Regions from separate parts of the Amycolatopsis sp. NPDC004378 genome, predicted to be linked through region 1. Evidence: riboswitches for the same ligand, from Rfam matches in the RefSeq annotation. Region 1 holds a riboswitch; the other holds the start of a gene.

Region 1 (7,225 bases):
CGACCCAGGCGAGCCCGCCGACGGCCAGCAGCGGGCGCAGCACGAGGTCGTAGCCGATCGGGTCGAGCTGGTCGGCGCGCAGCGCGTGCAGGTTGTCGAGGTAGCGGAACGAATCGATGAACAGCAGCGCGGGCCGGTACGCGAGCCAGGTCAGCACCCGGAGCGTGATCGCCGGGACGAGCAGCAGGAGCAGCAGCCAGTGCCGCTTCGCGAAAGCGGTCACGGTGTCGCGTTTGGACGGTCGAGCCCGGAGAAGTACTTCCACGCCGTGCCCAGGCCGTCGACCAGCGAGACGGACGGGCGGTAGCCGATGGTCGCGGCACTGCCCGAGACGTCCACGACGACCGCGGGCATCTCCCCCGCCGGCGCCTCGATGTGCTCGACCGGCAACTCGGCGCCGGTCACCTCGCGCACGGCCTCGACCATCTCCAGCACGGACACCGAGCGGCCCGCGCCGACGATCGCGCGGCCGGTGTGGCCGCTGTCGAAGGCCGTCAGGATCGCCCGGACGACGTCGTCGACGTGGACGAGGTCGCGGCGCTGCCGGCCGTCGCCGTAGATCTTGATGCCGCCGCCGGTGAGCGCCGCGCGCATCATGCGCGGCACGAAACTGTCCTTGTGGGACATTCCCGGGCCGTAGACGTTGGTGAACCGCAAGGCACACGTCGTCATGCCGTACGCGCCGGCGTACCCCGAGAGCAGCATCTCGCACGCCGCTTTCGTGGCGCCGTAGGGCGTCAGCGGCCGGAGCGGCAGGTCCGGGGTGATCGTCGCGGTGCCGACGTTGCCGATCACCGCGTTGGTCGAGGCGAGCAGGAACTTCGGCACCTCGCGGCGGCGCGCGAGCTCCAGCAGCTCCTGGGTGACCAGGACGTTGTCCGCGAAGGTGTCCTCGGGCAGCTCGACCGACTTCAGCACCGACGTCAGCGCGGCGAGGTGCACGATCCCGGCGGTCCCGGCCGTCACGGCCTCTTCGCGCACGGCGGCGTCACGGAGGTCGCCGGTCACCACGCGGACGCCGTCGAGGTCTTCGGGGAACGGGACCCGGTCCACGACGGTGACCGGGACGCCCCGGTCGCGGAAGGCGCGCACGGCGGCCCGGCCGATGAAGCCGCTGCCGCCGGTCACGACCACGGACGTCCGGTCAGGACCGTGCGCACTCGCCATGGCCGCCAACCTACCTCCCGAACCTGTGTGCCCTCCGTGGGCCCGCGTCGCGCGGTCGTCAGGCGAAGGCTTCCGGGGGCGGGCAGGAGCAGACCAGGGTGCGGTCGCCCGCGGCCCCGTCGATGCGGCGGACCGGGGGCCAGCTCTTCGCCGCCGCCGGGCCGGCCGGGAAGACCGCGGTCTCGCGGCTGTAGGGGCGATCCCACTCGCCCGCGACGCAGCGCGCGGTGTGCGGGGCGTGTCGCAGCGGCGAGTCCTCCAGGGGCCACTCCCCCGACGCCACCCGGTCGATCTCCGCGCGGATCGCGATCATCGCCTCGCAGAAGCGGTCCAGCTCGGCGAGGTCCTCGCTCTCGGTCGGCTCCACCATCAGCGTGCCCGCGACCGGGAACGACATCGTCGGCGCGTGCAGGCCGTAGTCCGCCAGCCGCTTCGCGACGTCGTCGACCGTGACGCCGGTGGCCTTCGTCAGCGGCCTCAGGTCGAGGATGCACTCGTGCGCGACGAGCCCGTCGTGGCCCGCGTACAGCACCGGGTAGTGCTCGCCGAGCCGTCGCGCGACGTAGTTGGCGTTCGCGACCGCGACCAGCGTCGCGCGGCGCAGGCCGTCCGCCCCCATCATCCGGACGTACGCCCACGAGATCGGGAGGATCGACGCGCTCCCCCACGGCGCCGCGCTGACCGGGCCGACGCCCGTCTCCGGGCCGGCGGCCGGCTGCAGCGGGTGGTTCGGCAGGAACGGCGCCAGGTGCGCGCGAACGCCGATCGGCCCGACGCCGGGACCACCGCCGCCGTGCGGGATGCAGAAGGTCTTGTGCAGGTTGAGGTGCGAGACGTCCGCGCCGAAGCGCCCGTACTGCGCGACGCCGATCAAGGCGTTGAGGTTGGCGCCGTCGACGTACACCTGGCCGCCCGCGTCGTGCACCAGCTCGCACACCTCGCCGACGGTGTCCTCGTAGACCCCGTGCGTCGACGGGTAGGTGATCATGATCGCGGCCAGGCCGGCCCGGTGCTCGTCCACAGTGGACCGCAGGTGGGCGAGGTCGATGTTCCCGGCGTCGTCGCAGCGGACGACGACCACCCGCATACCCGCCATCACGGCGCTGGCCGCGTTCGTGCCGTGCGCGCTGGCCGGGATCAGGCAGACGTCGCGGTCGCCTTCGCCGCGTGCGCGGTGGTAGGCGCGGATCGCCAGCAGCCCGGCGAACTCGCCCTGGCTGCCGGCGTTGGGCTGCACGGAAACCGTGTCGTAGCCGGTGATCCGGGAGAGCCAGGCGGTCAGGTCCGCGACGATCGTCAGCAGTCCGGCGGCGTCTTCGGCGAGCGCGAACGGGTGGAGTCCGGCGAACTCCGGCCAGGTGACCGGTTCCATCTCGGCGGTGGCGTTGAGCTTCATCGTGCACGAGCCCAGCGGGATCATGCTGCGGTCGAGCGCGACGTCCTTGTCCGACAGCCGCCGGAGGTACCGCAGCAGCGCGGTTTCCGAGCGGTGGGCGTGGAACACCGGGTGCGTCAGGAAGTCGCTCGTGCGCCGCAGCGGCGCCGGGAGCGCGTCCGCGGTGTCCGCGTCGAGGCCGTCCACATCGGACACCGAGACGCCGAACGCCTTCCAGACCAGCGAAAGGCGTTCCCGCGTGGTCGTCTCGTCGCAGGCGGCGCCGACGTGGTCGTCGTCGACGCGGCGCAGGTTGACGCCGAGGTCGCGAGCCGTCTCGACGACCAGGTCCGCGCGGCCGGGCACCGCCGCGACGACCGTGTCGAAGAACTCGCCGTGCACGACGTCGACGCCGCCCTCGCAGAGCCCGGCGGCCAGCACGGTCGCCATCCGGTGGGCCCGCAGGGCGATCCCGCGCAGGCCGTCGGGCCCGTGGTACACCGCGTACATCGACGCCATCACGGCCGGCAGGACCTGCGCGGTGCAGATGTTCGAGGTGGCCTTCTCGCGGCGGATGTGCTGCTCGCGGGTCTGCAACGCGAGCCGGTACGCGGGGGCGCCGTCGGCGTCCTTCGAGACGCCGACCAGCCGGCCCGGCAGCTGCCGTTCGAGCCCCTTGCGGACCGCGAGGTAGGCCGCGTGCGGGCCGCCGAAGCCGAGCGGGACGCCGAACCGCTGGGTGGACCCGACGGCGACGTCGGCACCCAGCTCTCCCGGCGGCCGCACCAGGGTCAAGGCGAGCGGGTCGGCCGCGACGACCACCGCGGCGCCGTGCTTCTTGGCGTCGGCGATCGTCAGGTCGAGTTCGCGCACCGCACCGGACGCGCCGGGGTAGGACAGCAGCACGCCGAAGAAGTCGCCGCCGAGCCCGAGTCCGGTGAGCCCTTGGGACAGGTCTTCGACGACCAGCTCGATGCCCAGCGGTTCGGCCCGTGTGCGGAGGACGGCGAGGGTCTGCGGCAGGGTGTCCTCGTCGACGACGAACCGGCTGGAGGCCGACTTGCCGGCGCGGCGCACCAGGGTCATCGCCTCGGCGGCCGCGGTGGCCTCGTCGAGCAGGGACGCGTTGGCGACGGGCAGCCCGGTCAGGTCGGCGACCATGGTCTGGAAGTTGAGCAGGGCCTCGAGGCGACCCTGGGAGATTTCCGGCTGGTAGGGCGTGTAGGCCGTGTACCAGGCCGGGTTCTCGAGGACGTTCCGCCGGATGACGGGCGGCGTCACGGTGTCGTGGTAGCCGAGCCCGATCATCTGGGCCATCGGCCGGTTCCGCGCGGCCAGCTCCCGCAGTTCGGCGAGCGCCTGGGCCTCGGTGGCGGCGGGCGGCAGTTCCAAAGCCGCCGACGAGGAGCGCAACGACGAAGGAACGGCGCGCTCGGCGAGTTCGTCGAGGGAGGCGACGCCGATGACGTCGAGGATCCGGCGGAGTTCGCCCGGCCCGGGCCCGATGTGCCGCTCGGCGAAGGGGATTCCCTGTTCCAGCGAGGCGAGTGACGGGTTCACGGGGGCCTCCTGGGGACGGCGGGGCTGGGCCGGGACCGCGATGTCCTGGCCCTCCCCACTCTGTCCGTACCCCGGAGGGCGCCTGAGAGTTTCGCCCGAGGTTGAGCCGGGCTTGCACCGTCGGCGGGGCCATCAGGCTGTGTCCTGACGACCCGCTTTCCAGAGGCGTCTCATCCGCGCGGTCCAGGGTGCCTGAGAGGTTCCGGGGAGGACTTGCTCCTTCGGCGCCGAGCTCAAGGTGTGGCTCGGACTCTCCCGCGCGGATTCGTCGACCGCACGGGGAACCTTACTCCGTCCGCCGCAGCGGTGATCACCCGGTCTTGCGGGCGTTGCGGCGCTGGGTCAGCTCGTCCGGCTCGTGCGTCTCGACGACGCCGCCGTCGGCCCGTTCGGCCGGGAACTCGTGGATCGTCCCGCTGATCTCCTGCATGGCGCCGCTGACCGCGATGCCGAACACGCCCTGGCCGCCCTGGAGCAGATCGACGATCTCCTCCGGCGACGTGCACTCGTAGACCGTGGTGCCGTCGGAGAACAGCGTCACCCGGGCCAGGTCGCGGACCCCGCGCACGCGCAGGTGGTCGACGGCGACCCGGATGTTCTGCAGCGAGACCCCGGTGTCCAGCAGCCGCTTGACGACCTTGAGGACCAGGATGTCCTTGAACGAGTACAGCCGCTGCGAGCCGGAGCCGTGTGCGGTGCGGATGCTGGGTGCGACCAGCTTCGTCCGGGCCCAGTAGTCGAGCTGGCGGTAGGTGATGCCCGCGATCTGGCACGCCGCCGGGCCGCGGTAGCCCACCAGCTCGTCCGGCAGCGAGTTGTCGGGGAACAGCTCACCCTGCTCGCCACTCGCGACCTCAACAGGCTGCTTCTCGGAACCAGCCTCGACCACGCAAGCCTCCCCTCGCCCGACCTGACGGCCGGCGAATGACAGCCGGAAAGTCCCAGGAGCGGGACCGACCGGAGATCAACCACCACGGTCCGGCCCCAGACCGTCGAATCACACCGTGGCGATTTACCTCCTTCGACGGTAAGCGCCCGGACAGTGCCGGTCAACGCGACGCGCGGCAAGCCTCAACGGACGGATGAGCCTTTGCGCCGTTCACCGTACCCCGGACGCGGTGGTTCAAACCTCTTGACCGCTTTTACTCAGCCGAGTAACTTTTTACTCATGCAAGTAAACACCGACCTCATGGCGGACCTGGGGCTCAGCGTCACGGAGGCGGCCCGCCGGGCGCAGATCGTCGGGGCGACCATCGGCGTCCTGTCCGACCTCGGCTACCGCAAGACGACGTTCGCCAAGATCAAGGAGCGCGCCGGGCTCAGCAGCACCCGGCTCATCTCCTACCACTTCACGAACAAGGCCGGCCTGATGCAGGCCGTGCTCAGCACGGTCGTCGAGACGAAGAACGAGTTCCTCGCCTCACGGACCGGCGGCGGGCTCGACCCGGCGGACCGGCCCGGCTACCTGCGGGCGCACATCGAGACGTCGATCGCCTTCCTGCGCGCCTACCCGGAGTGCGTCAAGGTGCTCTCGGAGCTGTCGGCCAACGCGGACGACGCCGAGGGCTGGTCGATGACGAAGGTCCTGGTCGACGACATGCGGGTGCACGGGCTCGCGCGCCAGCTCAAGCAGGGTCAGGCCGAGGGCGTGTTCGGCGGGTTCACGCCCGAGGTGATGGCGATGTCGATCGCGCAGGCCATCGACGGGGTGGCCGCGGCGTACGCGGCCGACCCGTCGCTGGACCTGGAGAAGTACGAGCGCGAGGTCGCGGACACGTTCGTCAAAGCGACGGCGCCGTGAGGGCGCGGTCGAGGCGCTCTTCGATGCGGGCCTTCGGGAAGGCGCCGACGATCGTCTCGACCGGCTCGCCGCCCGAGAAGAGGATCATCGTGGGCAGGGACATGACCTGGTAGGACCGGGTCGTCTCCGGGTTCTCGTCGGCGTTGATCTTCCGGACGGTGAGCTCCCCGGCCCGCTCGGCCGCGAGCTGGGCGAGGACCGGGCCGACCATCCGGCACGGCCCGCACCAGGTGGCCCAGAACTCGACCAGCACGGGCACGTCGCTGCCGAGCACTTCGGGGAACGTCGAGTCGGTGACTGCGACGACTTCGGACATGGCGGGCTCCTTCACGGACGCGGGGAATCGGGGACGACGCACGGATCGGGCGCCTGCCGGGCGAGGGCGCCGGCGAGCTTCGCGGCCAGCTCGGCGCGGATGCCGCCGAGCCGGGCGAGGAGCGCGTCGGCTTCTTCGAGCTTGCGCCGGTAGACCTCGATGGAGCTCTCGCAGGCGTCGCCGGTCTCGTGGCCACTGCGCAGGCATTCGACGAAGGGCCGGGTCTCGTCGAGGGTCAGACCGATCGTCTGCAGGGTCTGGATCTCCTTGACCAGCTGCAGGTCGTCCTCGTCGTACTCGCGGTAGCCGTTCGCCGAGCGCCGGGCCGCGAGGAGGCCCTGGGCCTCGTAAAACCGCAGCGCACGGGTGGTGACACCCGTGCGCTGCGCAAGCTCTCCGATCCGCATACCCCGACGCTAGACGTTGACGTCCACGTCAAGGCAAGTGAATCCCGCTACCGCGGGAGGGTCATGGGGTCCGGGGGCGTGCCCCCGGACGCACTCGCCCGCGGGATCAGGTGTCCGCACCCCGGAAGTCCTCGGGCGAAACCGAGTCGAGGAACTCGCGGAACTTCTCGACCTCGTCCTCCTGCTCGTCCGGGATGATCAGGCCGGCCTCTTCCAGCACCGCGTCCACCGCGTGGATCGGGACGCCGATCCGCAGGGCCAGGGCGACCGAGTCGCTCGGCCGGGCGGACACGCGGATGTCGCCGTCGAAGACGAGCTCCGCGAAGAACGTGCCTTCCTTCAGGTCGGTGATGACGACCTGCTCCAGCTCGCGGCCGAGTGCTCCGATGACCTCTTTCAGCAGGTCATGCGTGAGCGGCCGGGCCGGCCGGACTCCCTGTTGCTCCAAGGCGATGGCGGTGGCTTCGACCGAGCCGATCCAGATCGGCAGGTACCGTTCACCCTCGGTCTCCCGCAGCAACAAGATCGGCTGATTCGCGGGCAGCTCGACCCGCACACCGACGACGCGCATTTCGCTCATCGGGCTTCGCCTCCCTCTC
Region 2 (7,225 bases), on a different contig from region 1:
CACGGTGGAGCAGTTCGGCTCGGTCGACGTCGCGTTCAACAACGCGGGGATCTCACCGCCCGAGGACGACTCGATCCTGACCACCGGCATCGAGGCGTGGGAGAAGGTCCAGCGCGTCAACCTGACGTCGGTGTACCACTGCTGCAAGGCCGTCCTGCCGCACATGCAGCGCCAGGGCCGCGGCTCGATCATCAACACGGCGTCGTTCGTCGCGGTGATGGGCGCGGCGACGTCGCAGATTTCGTACACGGCGTCCAAGGGCGGCGTGCTGGCGATGAGCCGCGAGCTGGGCGTGCAGTTCGCGCGGGAGAACATCCGCGTCAACGCACTGTGCCCGGGCCCGGTCAACACGCCGCTGCTGAAGGAGCTGTTCGCGAAGGACCCGGAACGCGCCGCGCGGCGCCTGGTGCACGTGCCGGTGGGTCGCTTCGCCGAGCCGGAGGAGATCGCGGCGGCGGTGGCGTTCCTGGCGAGCGACGACGCCAGCTTCATCACGGCGTCGCAGTTCCTGGTCGACGGCGGCATCTCGGGCGCCTACGTCACCCCGATCTAACGCTTGGTCGGTTTCTTGACGCCGTACACCTCCCGGAGGTAGGTCCAGGCGGCGTTGAGCTTCTTGCGCTCCTCGGAGACGAGCCGTTCGCGCCGCCGCAGCACGCGAACGGCGATCTCCGAGGCGAGAAAGGCGCCGGCGGCGAAGGTGAGCACGCCGACGATGAGCGTCAGGGCGATGATGGTGGTGGTCATGCTCACCAGCGTCGACGCCGAATGGGCGATTCGTCCCTGCGCAAAGCTAGCGGGTTTCGTCAGCTTCGTGCGGGCCTATTTGCGAGAGCAGACGTTCCGCTCCATCGACGCGACCAGCATGTCGGCCTTCGCCCTGTCGCCCACCGATACGGCGGTGTACCCGACGACCTCGCTTCGCGGCATGTGGGCGAGGTTGTCGCACGCGATGTCCGTGGACCGCTTCGAGCTGGGCAGGAGCTCCTGCACCTGGTCCGCCGAGGCCACGGTGCCGGGAAAGATGATCGACACCGTGTCGCGGACCACCGCTTCGTAGTCCGGCTCGCTCCTGGCGGGACCGGAGCTCCGGTCCACGGCCAGTGCGATCGACACCGCGATGACGACCACCGCGGCGACACTTACGAGCGCGAGACCGGCGACCACGGGTCGGCGTCGGGGGGCGCGGGGTTCCGTCGTCATGGCCGGTCTCCTTCCGCGGACGGCACTGGTGTCGCGCCATCGGGGGCCGGTGTTGCGTCGGCTGCTCGATCGTTACGAGCCAGGAGCTGCGTTAGCTTTGTGAGGTGACGCACTGGCGCGCCGACGAGTGGGCGGAAGCGGTCCGGACGGGCATCCGCGCGAAAGGCCTCTCCCTCGACGAGGCCGCCCGGCGGATCGGCGTTCCGACGTCGACGCTGCGCAGCTGGATCGAGCACCGGCACGCGCCGAAGGTGACCGTTTTCGATCACTGGGCTCAGCTCGCCGAAGTCACCGGGCTCGGCGAGGCCGACCTCCTGCGCGTTGCCGGGGTGCTGCCCGACTCCCTCGCGAGTCCGGTGCACGTCGCGCACGCCGCGAAAGCCCTTCGGGAGGGCATCGACCGGGCCGGGCAGTTCCTGCGGCAGGCCACCGCGCTCGTCTACTCCTCGCCCGGCACCCAGGTGGCCAACGCCATCGCCGCGTCGCCGGTCGACTGGGAGATTCGGATCCGGTCCGCCACCCGCGGGGACGAGGTCCGCGTCACCTACCACCACTACGTCGGGATCGTGCCGCCGCGGGACTTCCCGCACGACGACGCCGAGGTGCGGCGGATCCTCGAGCACGACATCCTCGGCGAGCTGTGGCGGCCGCTCGGGCTGTACTGGCGGGTCGCCGAGGTGCACGACTGGCACGAGCCGCCGCGGCTGGTGATCCAGGTGCCCGAGCAGGAGGCGACGCGCCCACCTGCGCCGTCGCCGGTGGTCTCCGCGCCGCCCGTGGTGGTGCTGTCGCCGATCTGGGGCTACGGCGAGCTGCTCGCGTCCCTGGTCGCCGACGGCCTCGGGTTCGGCAACGTCGACTTCCGCTACTTCGGCCTCCCGGACGCGATGGCCGACCGCGTCCGGATCACCGCCCGCGAGCTGGCCGGGCCCGCGCCGCAGCTGGTGCACTCGGTGCCGCCGATCATGCTGCTGCACGGCTTGGCCGTGCCCGACCTGACCGGCCGGCTTCCGGTCGTCGTCCGCTACGGCCCCCGCATGCGCGAGCGGGCAGCGCGGATTTACCGCGAGCCGCTGCTCGAAGCCGGGTTTTCCGACCCCGAGGAGGGCGCGAAGGCGATCGAGGACGCGATCTCGGTGCCGCCGGGCTGCGAGTACTTCGAGGTGACGCTCGCCGACGAGGACGTCTTCGACGGCGACCACCCCTCGCTCGACCGGCTCAACGACTCGGTCGCGTGGCTCGCCGAGCAGATCGTCGAGCAGGTGCTGCTCGGCGCCGGGCACCCGCCGGTGCCGCTGGGCGGGCCGCTGAAACGCCTGGTCCTGCCCTCGGGGCGGGTGCGGCGGCCGCCCGCGCTGGCCGGGAGCGTCGTGCGTCGAGCCGCGCTCGAAAACTGATGTGGCGTTGCCCGGGTGAAGTAGACGGACCTCGAACGGGCCGGGTACCGTAACCGCCACAACTGCAGATCGGGCCGTAGAGCCGGGGCGGGAGAGTCCTCACGACGTCAGTGGGGCACCGAAGGAGCAAACTCCCCAGAATCTCTCAGGTACCTGTTACCGCTTCGCGCGAGGCCACTCTGGAAAGCAGGCGCACCCGCGCCTCACCCAAGGTGAAAGCCGTGTCTCCCACGGTGAAACTCTCAGGTGCCATGACAGAGGGGGAGTTCCCAGCGCACCGCTGTGTGCCCGGCCCGAGGAGCTCCCCATCACTTCAACGCAGTTCGACGCCCGCCACATCGGCCCGTCCGAGGCCGAACGCGCGAAGATGCTGGCCGAGTGCGGCTACGGCAGCCTGGACGCCCTCGTCGGCGCCGCCGTGCCGAGCGCCATCCGCGCGACGAAGGAACTCACCCTTCCGCCCGCCGCGTCCGAAGAGGACGCCACCGCGGAGCTGCGCGCCCTCGCCGCGCGCAACCGGCCGATGACGCAGATGATCGGCCTCGGCTACTCCGACACCGTCACCCCGGGCGTGATCCGCCGCAACGTCCTCGAGAACCCGGCCTGGTACACGGCGTACACGCCCTACCAGCCGGAGATCTCCCAGGGCCGGCTCGAAGCCCTCCTCAACTTCCAGACGATGGTCGCCGACCTGACCGGCCTGGCCACCGCCAACGCCTCGCTGCTGGACGAGTCGACCGCCGTCGCCGAGGCCGTCACGCTGATGCGCCGCGCGTCCAAGTCGAAGTCGAACAAGGTCGTCCTCGACGCCGAGTGCCTGCCGCAGACCATCGCGGTCGTCCGGACCCGCGTCGAGGCCCTCGGCATCGAGGTCGAGGTCCGCGACCTGCTCACCGGCCTGCCGGACGAGTTCTTCGGCGTCGTCGTCCAGTACCCCGGCGCGTCCGGCGTGCTGCGCGGCCGCGGCTTCTACCACGCGATTTCCGAGTCGGCGAAGGCCGCGGGCGCGCTGTTCACCGTCGCCGCCGACCTCCTCGCGCTGACGCTCATCACCTCGCCCGGCGAGTTCGGCGCCGACGTTGCCGCCGGGTCGACCCAGCGCTTCGGCGTCCCGCTCGGCTACGGCGGCCCGCACGCCGGGTACATGTCCGTCCGCGCCGGGCTCGAGCGCTCGCTGCCCGGGCGCCTGGTCGGCGTCTCGGTCGACGCCGACGGCAACCCGGCTTACCGGCTGGCGCTGCAGACCCGTGAGCAGCACATCCGCCGCGAGAAGGCGACCTCCAACATCTGCACGGCGCAGGTGCTCCCGGCCGTCCTGGCCGCGATGTACGCGGTCTACCACGGCCCGGACGGCCTGAAGCAGATCGCCCAGCGCGTCCACGGCCTCGCCGCGGGCTTCGCCGAGGCGCTGCGCAAGACCGGCGTCGAGGTCGTCCACGAGTCGTTCTTCGACACCGTCGTCGCGCGCGTCCCGGGTCAGGCCGCCGAGGTCCACGCGGCCGCCCGCGAGGCCGGGATCAACCTCGGCCACGTCGACGCCGACCACGTCCGCGTCGCGTTCGACGAGGTCAGCACCCCCGCGATCACGGCGAAGGTCCTGCGCGCGTTCGGCGTCGAGGAAGAGACCCAGGACAGCGTCGCGCTGCCGAACGGCCTGGCCCGCGAGAGCGGCTTCATGGGCCACGAGGTCTTCGGCACCCACCGCTCCGAGACGGCGATGCTGCGCTACCTGCGCAAGCTGTCCGACCTCGACTACGCGCTCGACCGCGGCATGATCCCGCTCGGCTCCTGCACGATGAAGCTCAACGCCACCACCGAGATGGAGCCGATCAGCTGGCGCGAGTTCGCCGGCATCCACCCGTTCGCCCCGGCCGAGGACGCCGAGGGCTACCACGTCCTCGTCGAGCAGCTCGCGGGCTGGCTGGCCGAGGTCACCGGCTACGACAAGGTGTCGCTGCAGCCGAACGCGGGCAGCCAGGGCGAGCTGGCCGGGCTCCTCGCCATCCGCGCGTACCACCGCGCGAACGGCAGCGAGGCCCGCGACGTCTGCCTGATCCCGTCGTCGGCGCACGGCACCAACGCCGCGTCCGCGGTGCTCGCCGGGATGCGCGTGGTCGTCGTCAAGTGCACCGACGAAGGCAACGTCGACCTGGCCGACCTGCGGTCCAAGGTGGACACCCACCGCGACACCCTCGCCGCGATCATGGTCACGTACCCGTCCACGCACGGTGTCTACGAGCACTCGATCGACGAGCTGGCCAAGATCGTCCACGACGGCGGCGGCCAGGTGTACGTCGACGGCGCGAACCTCAACGCCCTGCTGGGCCTGGCCAAGCCGGGCGAGTTCGGCGGCGACGTCTCGCACCTGAACCTGCACAAGACGTTCTGCATCCCGCACGGCGGTGGCGGCCCGGGCGTCGGCCCGGTCGCGGTGCGCGCGCACCTCGCGCCGTACCTGCCGAACCACCCGCTGCTCGACGCCGCCGGCCCCGGGACCGGCGTCGGCCCGATCAGCGGCGCGCCGTACGGCTCGGCGTCGATCCTGCCGATCTCCTGGGCCTACGTCCGGATGATGGGCGCGCCCGGCCTGACCGCCGCGACGAAGGTCGCCGTGCTGGCCGCGAACTACGTCGCCTCGCGCCTGGCCCCGCACTACCCCGTGCTCTACACCGGCCAGGACGGCCTGGTCGCGCACGAGTGCATCCTCGACCTGCGCCAGCTCACCAAGGAAACCGGCGTGACGGTCGACGACGTCGCGAAGCGGCTCATCGACTACGGCTTCCACGCGCCGACCATGTCGTTCCCGGTCGCGGGCACGCTGATGGTCGAGCCGACCGAGTCCGAGGACCTCGGCGAGATCGACCGGTTCATCGCCGCGATGATCGCCATCCGCGCCGAGATCGACGAGGTCGCTTCCGGCAAGTGGAGTGCGGAGGACTCGCCGCTGCGGGGAGCCCCGCACACCGCGGAGACGCTGGTCGGGGAGTGGGACAAGCCCTACAGCCGCGAGCTGGCCGTGTACCCGGCCGGGGTGTCGCGCAAGAACAAGTACTGGCCGCCGGTCCGCCGCATCGACGGCGCCCGCGGCGACCGCAACCTCGTCTGCTCCTGCCCGCCCCTCAACGCTTACGAAGGCTGACAGTGTCGAAGGAAACCTCCCTGCACGGAGTCCACAAGGGACTCGGTGCGCTGTTCACCGACTTCGCCGGCTGGTCCATGCCGGTTCGCTACGCCAGCGAGCTGGCCGAGCACAAGGCCGTCCGCGAGGCGGCCGGGCTGTTCGACCTCTCGCACATGGCCGAGATCCACGTCACCGGCAAGCAGGCGGCCGACGTCCTGGACTTCGCGCTGGTCGGCAACCTGACCGGGGTCAAGCCGGGCCGCGCGCGGTACACGATGATCTGCGACGCTTCCGGCGGGGTCCTGGACGACCTGGTCGTCTACCGGCTCGCCGACGAGCACTACCTGGTCGTCGCGAACGCGGGCAACGCGCAGGTCGTCGCGGACGCCCTGGCCGAGCGGGTCGCGGGCTTCGACGCCGTCGTGGACGACAAGTCCGAAACCACCGCGCTGATCGCCGTCCAGGGCCCGAACGCCGCGGCGATCCTCGGCGCGGTGACCGACGCCGACCTGGCCGCGCTCAAGTACTACGCGAGCGTCCCCGCTGTCGTGAAGGGCCACGACGTCCTGCTCGCCCGCACCGGCTACACCGGCGAGGACGGCTTCGAGCTGTTCGTGCCCGCGGACGAGGCGCCGGCGGTCTGGCGCATCCTGACCGAGGCGGGCGAGGGCCACGGCCTGGTCCCGGCCGGCCTGGCCTGCCGCGACACGCTGCGGCTGGAAGCCGGGATGCCGTTGTACGGCAACGAACTCACCCTCGACCAGAGCCCGTTCGAAGCCGGGCTCGGCCGCGTGGTCAAGTTCGAGAAGCCGGGCGACTTCGTCGGCCGCGCCGCTCTCGAGGAGCGGTCCAAGGCCGACGTCCCGCGCGTGCGGGTCGGGCTCAAGGGCGCGGGTCGCCGCGCGCCGCGGCACGGCTACAAGCTGCTGGCCGACGGCGTCGAGATCGGCGAGGTCACCAGCGGCGCGCTGTCGCCCACGCTGGGGTACCCGATCGCCATGGCGTACGTCGATCGGGCGTACACCGAGCCCGGCACCGAGCTGTCCGTCGACATCCGGGGCAGGATCGAGCCCGTCGAGGTCGTCGCCCTGCCCTTCTACTCCCGCGCGTAAAGGACCCCCAGCTGTGAGCATCCCCGAGAACCTGAAGTACACCAAGGAACACGAGTGGCTGTCGGTCGAGGACGGCGTCGCCACCGTCGGCATCACCGCCTTCGCCGCCGAGTCGCTCGGTGACATCGTGTTCGTCCAGCTGCCCGACGCCGGTTCGACGGTGACCGCGGGCGAGGTGTTCGGCGAGGTCGAGTCGACCAAGTCGGTCAGCGAGCTGTACGCGCCGGTCTCCGGCGAGGTCGTCGAGGTGAACGAGGCCACATCGAACCGCCCCGAGGTCATCAACGAAGACCCGTACACGGAAGGCTGGCTGCTGAAGGTGCGTCTCTCCGGCGACGTGCCGGAACTGCTCGACGCCGCCGCCTACGCCGCGCTCACCCAGGAGAACTGAT

The links. Region 1 has a riboswitch for glycine ahead of gcvP (aminomethyl-transferring glycine dehydrogenase). Riboswitches for the same ligand answer to the same signal wherever they lie in the genome.
Region 2: another riboswitch for glycine. It lies ahead of gcvP (aminomethyl-transferring glycine dehydrogenase); the one in region 1 lies ahead of gcvP (aminomethyl-transferring glycine dehydrogenase).

What each region holds. Positions count from the first base shown of each region.
Region 1 is NZ_JBSGDR010000003.1:234,823-242,047, reverse strand. It holds gene ACWEN0_RS12730 (glycosyltransferase family 2 protein) at 1-223, opposite strand, end outside; gene ACWEN0_RS12725 (NAD-dependent epimerase/dehydratase family protein) at 220-1,167, opposite strand; gene gcvP (aminomethyl-transferring glycine dehydrogenase) at 1,226-4,102, opposite strand; glycine riboswitch at 4,272-4,370, opposite strand; gene ACWEN0_RS12715 (MerR family transcriptional regulator) at 4,413-4,991, opposite strand; gene ACWEN0_RS12710 (TetR/AcrR family transcriptional regulator) at 5,271-5,903, shown strand; gene trxA (thioredoxin) at 5,884-6,219, opposite strand; gene ACWEN0_RS12700 (MerR family transcriptional regulator) at 6,231-6,626, opposite strand; gene ACWEN0_RS12695 (bifunctional nuclease family protein) at 6,733-7,206, opposite strand.
Region 2 is NZ_JBSGDR010000005.1:339,932-347,156, reverse strand. It holds gene ACWEN0_RS19230 (3-oxoacyl-ACP reductase) at 1-553, shown strand, start outside; gene ACWEN0_RS19225 (hypothetical protein) at 550-747, opposite strand; gene ACWEN0_RS19220 (hypothetical protein) at 823-1,203, opposite strand; gene ACWEN0_RS19215 (helix-turn-helix domain-containing protein) at 1,308-2,600, shown strand; glycine riboswitch at 2,770-2,868, shown strand; gene gcvP (aminomethyl-transferring glycine dehydrogenase) at 2,908-5,739, shown strand; gene gcvT (glycine cleavage system aminomethyltransferase GcvT) at 5,742-6,833, shown strand; gene gcvH (glycine cleavage system protein GcvH) at 6,847-7,224, shown strand; gene glyA (serine hydroxymethyltransferase) at 7,224-7,225, shown strand, end outside.